Regions from separate parts of the Luteimonas sp. MC1750 genome, predicted to be linked through region 1. Evidence: predicted binding sites of a transcription regulator. Region 1 holds the regulator's gene; the other holds the start of a gene.
The links. Region 1 encodes sigma-54, which starts transcription at its own class of promoters, with help from an activator protein. Its sites were predicted from a motif close to TGGCACGNGCNTTGC; they were not measured.
Positions count from the first base shown of each region.

Region 2: the regulator sigma-54 is predicted to act here: its motif matches at 2,880-2,894, upstream of glnA (type I glutamate--ammonia ligase).

Region 1 is NZ_CP067113.1:634,089-638,469, forward strand. Features, by position in the region: gene hprK (HPr(Ser) kinase/phosphatase) at 1-136, opposite strand, end outside; gene JGR68_RS02970 (PTS sugar transporter subunit IIA) at 133-591, opposite strand; gene raiA (ribosome-associated translation inhibitor RaiA) at 620-949, opposite strand; gene JGR68_RS02980 (RNA polymerase factor sigma-54) at 1,058-2,485, opposite strand; gene lptB (LPS export ABC transporter ATP-binding protein) at 2,520-3,239, opposite strand; gene lptA (lipopolysaccharide transport periplasmic protein LptA) at 3,239-3,769, opposite strand; gene lptC (LPS export ABC transporter periplasmic protein LptC) at 3,750-4,313, opposite strand; gene JGR68_RS03000 (phenylphosphate carboxylase subunit delta) at 4,310-4,381, opposite strand, start outside.
Region 2 is NZ_CP067113.1:142,504-146,884, forward strand. Features, by position in the region: gene JGR68_RS00675 (tetratricopeptide repeat protein) at 1-335, shown strand, start outside; gene JGR68_RS00680 (YbhB/YbcL family Raf kinase inhibitor-like protein) at 353-955, shown strand; gene JGR68_RS00685 (META and DUF4377 domain-containing protein) at 1,017-1,844, opposite strand; gene JGR68_RS00690 (undecaprenyl-diphosphate phosphatase) at 1,909-2,706, opposite strand; gene glnA (type I glutamate--ammonia ligase) at 2,957-4,366, shown strand.

The DNA.
Region 1 (4,381 bases):
CCAGCGAGGGCCGGCGGGCCACGGTATCGACCGCCTCGAGCTGGCGGGCGGCACCGGACTGGCCGGCGACCCAGCGCAGCGCGAGGCGCTCGCGCAGCTGTTCGTAGAGTTCGCGGGCGGTGATCGCGGCGTTCATGCGCTCACGTCGAGGCGCAGCAGCAGCGCACGCAGCGCGGTGATGTCGCGGGCGGCGCGGACCGCGTCGCGGAAGCCGGGGTCGGCGAACTGGCCGGCGAGCTCGGACAGCGTGTCCAGGTGCTGCTGCGCATGGCCCTGCGGCACCGCCATCGCGAACACCAGGTCGACCGGCTGGCCGTCGTGGGCGCGGAAGTCGACCGGCGCGGCCAGCCGCAGGAAGGCCGCCACCGGAACGCGGCAGGCGGCGGTATGGCAGTGCGGGATGGCCACCCCACGGCCGATGGAGGTGCTGCCGATGGCCTCGCGTGCGCGCAGGCCGTCGGCGATCGCCTGGGTCCAGTCCGGCGAGCCGCCGCTGAGCAGGCGGGCGGCCGCGTCCAGCACCTGGTCGCGCCCGCCCGGCTCCACGACCTGCACGATGCGCGCGGCCGTGAGCAGGTCGGTATACGGCATGACGTCGTGCTTCCGTCGCGGCCGCGGGTCAGCCGAACTCGCCGTCGCGCACCGGGTTCCCGCCGCGGCGGTGCTGGTCGATCATCTTCTTCTTCTCCTTCACCAGCATCCGGTCGAGCTTGTCGGCCAGGAGATCGATCGCCGCGTACATGTCGACCGCGCGCGCATCGGCGTGCAGGGTCTTGCCGCCCACGCTGAGCGTGGCCTCGGCGACATGGTCGGGCTTGTCCAGGCTCAGCTGGGTGCGGACCTGCAGCGGCGGATCGTAGAGCCGCGAAAGCCGGCCAAGCTTGGTCTCGACGTAGTCGCGCAGCGCGGGCGTGACATCCATCTGCTGGCCGTGGGTCTCGATGAGCATCGCAAACCTCCTCTCTCGTGGGGTCCACAGCATCGCCCATGGCGATGTCGCGGTTGTCACGGACAGGTTAACCCAGCCCCCGGAGGCCGGGAAGCGGCGGGGCGGTGCTCAGGCGATGCGCACGCGGTCGTGCGATGAAGGGATGTTCAGGGCTTCGCGGTATTTCGCCACGGTGCGCCTCGCGACCGGCACGCCGCCGTCCTTGAGGCGTTCGGCCAGGCGCGCGTCGGACAGCGGCTTGCGCGGGTCCTCGGCCTCGACCAGGCGGCGGATCATGTCCTGGATCGCGGTGCTCGAGGCCTCGCCGCCGCCGCCGGTGTCGATGCCCGAGGCGAAGAACGCGCGCAGCGGCATCGTGCCGCGCGGCGTGTGCACGTACTTGCGCGCCACCGCGCGCGAGACGGTGGACTCGTGCATGCCGATCTGCGCAGCCACCTCGCGCAGGGTCAGCGGGCGCAGCGCCTTGTCGCCGAACTCGAGGAAGCCCGACTGCTCGCGCACCAGGCAGTGCACCACCTTGAGCAGGGTCTCGCCGCGCGCCTCGATGTTCTTCAGCAGCCAGCGCGCCTCCTGCAGCCGTCCGCGCAGGTAGCCGGCGTCGGCCCCGGCCGCGTGCTGCAGCATCTGCTCGTAGCCGCGGTGGATGGTCAGGCTGGAATGGCGGCCGCCGGCCAGCGCCACCTTCCACATGCCGCCCTGGCGGGTGATGACGCAGTCGGGCACGACGTAGGTGTCCTGCGGCATGCCGCCGATGCGTGCGCCGGGGCGCGGGTCGAGTCCGCGGATCAGGTGCAGGGCGGTGACCGCGTCTTCCAGGCTGCAGCCAAGCGCGTCGGCCATTCCGGCTTCGCCCAGCCGCGCAAGCCGTTCGATCAGCGTCGACACCGCGCGCCGCGCGATGCCGCGCCCGGGCGTGTCGCCGGGCAGCGCGTCGAGCTGCAGCAGCAGGCACTCGCCGAGGTCGCGCGCGCCGACGCCGGTCGGGTCCAGGCCCTGGACGCGGCGCAGGACCAGCGCGATCTCGGCCTCGCTGCAGTCCAGTTCCGGCGCCAGCGCTTCGGCGATGGCCGCCAGCGGCTCGCGCAGGTAGCCGTCGTCGTCGATGGCATCGACCAGCGTTTCGCCGATGGCAAGTTCGCGCGGGGAAAGATGGCTGAGGTTGAGCTGCCAGGTGAGGTGGTCGCGCAGGGTTTCCGACTGGGCGATGCGTTCGGACGCGTCGCCATCGGGATCCTCGCCGCCGCCGCGCCCGCTCTCGGCCCAGGCCACGTCGCGGTGGTCGTCCCACGGGTCCTCGTGGGCCCCGGTGCGTTCCTCGTGTCGCGTCTCCGCGGATTCGCCATCCGTGCCCGGCGCATCGCCAGGCGTCGGAACCGGCGCCGAGTCGTCCCACTCCAGCAGGGGGTTGCTCTCGACCGCGTCGCTGATCTCGGCCTCGAGCTCGGGCATCGACAGCTGGAGCATGTGCAGGGCCTGGCGCAGCTGTGGCGTCAGTACCAGTTGCTGTCCCAGCGATGTCTGAAGGCGAGGCTTCACGACGTTCCCCTGTCGACGGGGACGTGCCCCCGGCTCACAGCCGGAAGGAATCCCCGAGGTAGACCCGGCGCACGTCCGGATTGGCCAGCAGCGCGTCCGGAGCCCCCTGCGCGAGCACGCCACCATCACTGAGGATATACGCGCGGTCGCAAATGCCCAAGGTCTCGCGCACGTTGTGGTCGGTGATCAGCACGCCGATGCCGCGGTTCTTGAGGTGGCGCACGATGCGCTGGATCTCGCCGACCGAGATCGGATCGACGCCGGCGAAGGGTTCGTCGAGCAGGATCAGCCGCGGGCGCGCGGCCAGCGCGCGCGCGATCTCGACCCGGCGGCGCTCGCCGCCGGAGAGGCTGGCACCGGCCTGGCCGGCGACGTGCGCCACCTGCAGCTCGTCCATCAGCGACGCGAGTTCGGTCTCGCGCCCCTTGCGGTCCAGGTCCTCGCGCAGCTCGAGCACCAGCATGATGTTGTCGGCCACGCTCAGCTTGCGGAACACCGACGGTTCCTGCGGCAGGTAGCCGACGCCGAGGCGCGCGCGGCGGTACATCGGCTCGCCGGTGATGTCGCGGCCGTCGAGCACGATGCGGCCGGCGTCGGCCGGCACCAGGCCGACGATCATGTAGAAGCAGGTGGTCTTGCCGGCGCCGTTGGGGCCGAGCAGGCCGACGACCTCGCCGGCGTCGAGGGTCAGCCCGAACTCGCGCACCACCTCGCGCTGCCGGTAGCTCTTGCGCAGGCCCTCGGCGACCAGCATCAGTTGCCGCCCTGGCCGCCGGTGCTGGCCCCCTTGGGCAGGATGCGGGTGCGGATCTGCTGGCCGTCCTGGCCGCCGCCCTGCACGCGGCCGGTGGCCATGTTGTAGACGATGCGGCCGCCGGCCATGGTGCCGCGGCCGGGCTGGTTGAGCTCGGCATTGCCGGTGAAGACCACGGTCTCGGTCTGCAGGTCGTAGTCGACGTTGCTGGCGCTGGCGTCGATCGAGCCGCCGTCGTCGAGCTCCTGGGTCAGGCGCACGGGCGCGCCGGTGAGGATCACGCGCTGGATGTCGCCGCCGCCGCGGCGGACGTCGGCCTTGGCCGCGCGCACGTCGAGCGTGCCCTGGACGATGCGCACGTTGCCGGCGAACACGCAGGGGCCGCCGTCGTCGGCGAGCATGCAGTCCTGGGTGTTGGACGTCAGGTCCATCGGCTGGTTGCGGTCGCTCGACTTCGCCCACGCGGACGGGGCGGCCAGGGCCGCGGCCAGGGCGAGGAGCGTCGTGAGGCTAGCGGCGCGTGGGGACATAGCGGGTCTGGACCTTGGAAGTGAGCTGGAAGCGCTTGCCGGCCAGGTCGGCTTCCATGCCCGTGCCCTGCATTGTAGTGCCGGGCTGGGTGATGGTCACGGCGGCATCGGTGCGTGCGCGACGCTGCTCCGGGAAGACCTGCAGGGCGTCGGTTTCCATGCGCATGGCCCGGCCGCCGGCCGGGTCGGAGACGGCGACGACGCTGCCGTCGAGCCGCATCTCGCTGCTGTCGGCGCTGATCCAGCCGGCGTCGCCGCGCAGGTCCCAGTAGTACTCGCCGCCTTCCTCGGGCAGCAGGAACACGGGTTCGCGCAGCGACAGGGTTTCATCGGCGGGGTCGCGCTGCAGCCAGGGCGCGCGGAGGGTGAAGGCTTCCTGCCCGCGGCTGTCGAGCGACACCAGTTCGAAGTCCTCGAGCACGTAGTCGGAGCGGTCGCTGGTGGCCAGGGCGTCCGGCTCGTCGGCGCCCTGGCGCCAGGCCGACCAGCCGCTGGCGATGGCGGCCACCAGCAACACCAGGATCAGCGCACCGCGCCAGTTCACTGGCCTGCTCCGGCCGCGTCGGCAGCGATGCCGGCGTCGCCGCGTGCCGCCAGCACGAGGTCGCAGAA
Region 2 (4,381 bases), 490 kb from region 1:
GGCTGGCGTTCGGATCCTCGACGCCGTTCGCCCTGGCGTCGCCGCAGGTCGCGGCGGAATGGCTGGCCGGGGCGCTCGCGCAGCTGGCCGACCTGCACGAGCAGGACCTGGTGCCGCACCACCTGCTGCGCCTGGACGAGGTCAGCGAGGACCCGGTGGCGATCGTGGCGCGCCTGCGCGACGCCCTGGGACTCGAATTGTCCGAGCCGCCGCCCGGCTACTTCGGTGCCGCGCGCTTCCCGGCTGGCGGCTGGCGCGACTATGCCGGCCTGCTGGCGGGGCCGTTCGCCACCCTGGCCCCGGTGGCCCGCCGCCTGGGCTACCCCGACGCCTGACCACGAGGAGCACGACCATGCACATCAGCAGCGCAAGCTTCGGCCACGGCCAACCGATCCCGGCGGAGTTCGCCCTCGGCGCGCCCGGCGGCTTCGGCGGCAACCGCAATCCGCAGCTGTCCTGGGGCGGCGCGCCGGACGGCACGCGTTCGTTCGCGCTGCTGTGCATCGACACCGACGCGCCCACCGATCCCGCGCTGGTCGCCAACGACCAGGTCGCGATTCCGGTCGCGCATCCGCGCGGCGACTTCGTGCACTGGGCGATGGTCGACATCCCGCCGCAGGTCACCGCGGTCCCCGCCGGCAGCTGCAGCGATGGCGTCACCCGCGGCGGCAAGCGCACGCCGCCCGGCCCGGACGGCGCACGCCAGGGCCTCAACGACTACACCGGCTGGTTCGCCGGCGATGCAGACATGGGCGGCGACTGGGCGGGTTACGACGGCCCGTATCCGCCGGCGCACGACCTGCGCGAGCACCGCTACTTCTTCCGGGTGTTCGCGCTGGACGTGGCGCGCCTGGAGCTGCCGGAACGGTTCACCGCCGGCGACGTGCTGCGCGCGATCCAGGGCCACGTGCTGGCCGAGGCCGCGACCTGGGGCAGCTACAGCCTGCACGCCTGACCCGCGCCCACACCCGGACGCCTATGGGAGCAGCTACAGCTGCGACCGCGACGGACCCCGCCTATTCGGCGGCAGCCACCTGCTCCTGCTCGACCACCATGTCGAGCACGTGCACCACGGCCGATGCGTCGGCCGGCACGTCCTTGCGCGGGTAGCGGTCCAGGCGCAGCACCGTGCGCACGCCGGGCGTGTGCGCGAAGCCCTCGATCTCTTCGTACATCGGCCCCCATTCGCCGCTGTCCTGCCTGATCCCGCCGTCGTCGTAGCGGATCGCGCGCACCTGCAGGCAGCGGTGGCCGGGCATCAGCGGATGGTGGCAGTCGACGCGCTCGGCGGCGACTTCAAGGAAGACGCGCTCGGGTTCGGCGCCGTGGCGGGTGCGCGCGGTCGGCGCGCCGATGAAGACCAGGCGGTCGCCCAGGCCATTGGTCAACGCAAGCCGCGGCGGCGCGCCATCGTCCAGCGCGAGCGCATGGCTGCCCGACAGGCGCGTGTGGGCTTCGCGCTCCATCGCCATCAGTGGCTCGGCACAGGCCATTTCGGTGCTCATCATCGTGCCGACCGCGATGGTGTCGGCGCCGAGGTTGAAGTCGCCGCCCATGCGGTTGCAGGCGTTGGAGATCGAGACCCGGCCATCGCTGAAGTCGAGCTGCAGCGCGGCGTCGGTGTTGGCGAACAGGGCGTCGATGCGGCTGCCATCGGCGGCGGTCGCGGCGTCGAGCTGCCAGTGGTAGGCGCCGAGCGTGGCCGCGAGGTCGGGAGCGGGCGTCGTGCCCGGCGCCGCCGGGGCCGTGGCCGGCGCGGGCGTCGCGATGGTCGCGGCGTCGTCGGTGCCGGGCGAACAGGCCGCCAGCACGAGGGGCAGGACGAGTGCGAGCAGTGGCTTCATGGCGTGGCTCCGGGGCAGGGACCTGGGTCAACGCGCGAGGCGCGGGAACGGGGTTGCGTGGGCCTCAATCGCCGGCGGGCAGCCACAGCAGCAGGGCCGCGCCCAGCAGGATCCGGTACACCGCGAACCCGGTGAACCGGTGGTGCTCGATGTAGCCGAGCAGCCATTTGACCACCAGGAAGCCGGTGATCGTGGCCGCCGCGAAGGCGATGGCGACGTCGGCCCAGGCTTCGCCGCCCAGCCCGCCGTCCATTGCCAGCTCGAGGAAGGTCCAGGCGCTGGCCGCGAACATGGTCGGGATGCCGACCAGGAACACGAACTCGGCCGCCGCGGTGCGCCGGCTGAGGCCGGCGAGCATGGCGATGAAGATCGCCGCCGCCGAGCGCGAAGTACCCGGGAAGACACCCGCCACCACCTGGGCCAGGCCGACGAGTACCGCGATCGTCCAGGTCACGCGGGTGCCGTCCGGACTGCGGCGCTCGGCCACGCGCTCGGCCACGATCATCCAGACGCCGCCGATGACCAGCGCCCAGGCGATGGGGGTCACCGTCTCCGGAAGCTCCCAGCCCATCAGGCGCACCGGCAGGCCGACCAGGGCGGTGACCAGGAAGGCGACCGCGAGCTTCATGGCGTAGTCGCGGTTGCGCGCCTCGCCCAGGCCGGCGGCCAGCGACACCAGGCGCTCGCGGAACACCAGGGTGATCGCCAGGATCGCGCCGGCCTGGATCACGATGTTGAAGAAGTCCGAGCGTGCGCCCAGCCAGTGCTGGGCGATCAGCAGGTGGCCGGTGCTGGAGATCGGCAGGAACTCGGTCAGGCCTTCGAGGATGCCCAGGAGCAGGGCGGCCAGCGGGTCGGTCATCGGTGGGTCCGTGGTGGAGGCGCGGGTGGTGCCGGTGCGCGGCGCCGGAAGCGCGGCAGCATAGCGGATCGAGGTTGCATCATTCGGGTGCAATCATTAGAAATGGTGCACCTTTCTGGTGCTTTGTCCCGCCCGTATTCTTGCTGGCCCGAGTTGAATCAAAGGTTTGCGATTGGCATGGCGCTTGCGTCCTTCCGTCCGACCTGCCCGGAAGCCCGGGCCTACCAGCCACCATCCCAGCGGAGCCCCCATGTCCTTCGAGACCGTCGAAAAGCTGATCACCGACCACCGCGTCGAATTCATCGACCTGCGCTTTGCCGACATGCGCGGCGTGCAGCACCACGTGACCTATCCGAAGTCGATCATCGAGCCCGGCCTGTTCGAGGACGGCAAGATGTTCGACGGCTCGTCGATCGGCGGCTGGCGCGGCATCCAGAACTCGGACATGGTCCTGCTGCCCGACCCGGACACCGCCTTCCTCGACCCGTTCACCGCCGACCCGACCCTGGTCCTGACCTGCGACGTGCTGGATCCGGCCACGATGCAGGCCTACAACCGCGATCCGCGCGGCATCGCCCGCCGCGCCGAGGCCTACCTCAAGGCCAGCGGCATCGCCGAGCAGGCCTTCTTCGGCCCCGAGCCGGAGTTCTTCATCTTCGACTCGGTGCGCTACGCCAACGAGATGGGCCACACCTTCTTCCACATCGACTCGGAAGAAGCGGCGTGGAACTCCGGCCGCGAATACGCCGGCGGCAACACCGGCTACCGTCCGGGCGTCAAGGGCGGCTACTTCCCGGTGGCGCCGCTGGATTCGCTGCACGACCTCCGCGCCGAGATGTGCAAGACGCTCGAGCAGGTCGGCATCGAGGTCGAGGTGCACCACCACGAGGTGGCCAACGCCGGCCAGTGCGAGATCGGCACCAAGTTCAGCTCGCTGGTGCAGAAGGCCGACGAACTGCTGACGATGAAGTACATCGTGAAGAACGTCGCGCACCGCAACGGCAAGACCGCCACCTTCATGCCCAAGCCCATCGTCGGCGACAACGGCAGCGGCATGCACGTGCACCAGTCGCTGGCCAAGGGCGGCGTGAACCTGTTCACCGGCGACGGCTACGGCGGCCTGAGCCAGACCGCGCTGTGGTACATCGGCGGCGTGTTCAAGCATGCGCGCGCGATCAACGCCTTCGCCAACTCCAGCACCAACAGCTACAAGCGCCTGGTGCCGGGCTTCGAGGCGCCGGTGATGCTGGCCTACTCGGCGTCGAACCGCTCGGCGTCCTGCCGCATCCCCTACGTGTCCAACCCGAAGGCGCGCCGCGTGGAGTTCCGCTTCCCGGATCCGATGAACTCGGGCTACCTGATCTTCACCGCGCTGATGATGGCGGGGCTGGACGGCATCAAGAACCAGATCGACCCGGGCGGCCCCAGCGACAAGGATCTCTACGACCTGCCGCCGGAAGAGGCCAAGGGCATCCCGACCGTCTGCCACTCGCTCGACCAGGCGCTGGAAGCGCTCGACGCCGACCGCGAGTTCCTCAAGGCCGGCGGCGTGATGAGCGACGACTTCATCGACGCCTACATCGCGCTGAAGATGAAGGAAGTCACCGCCTTCCGCGGCGCGGTGCATCCGCTGGAATACCAGATGTACTACGCCATCTGACGCGCCCGCCGGTGC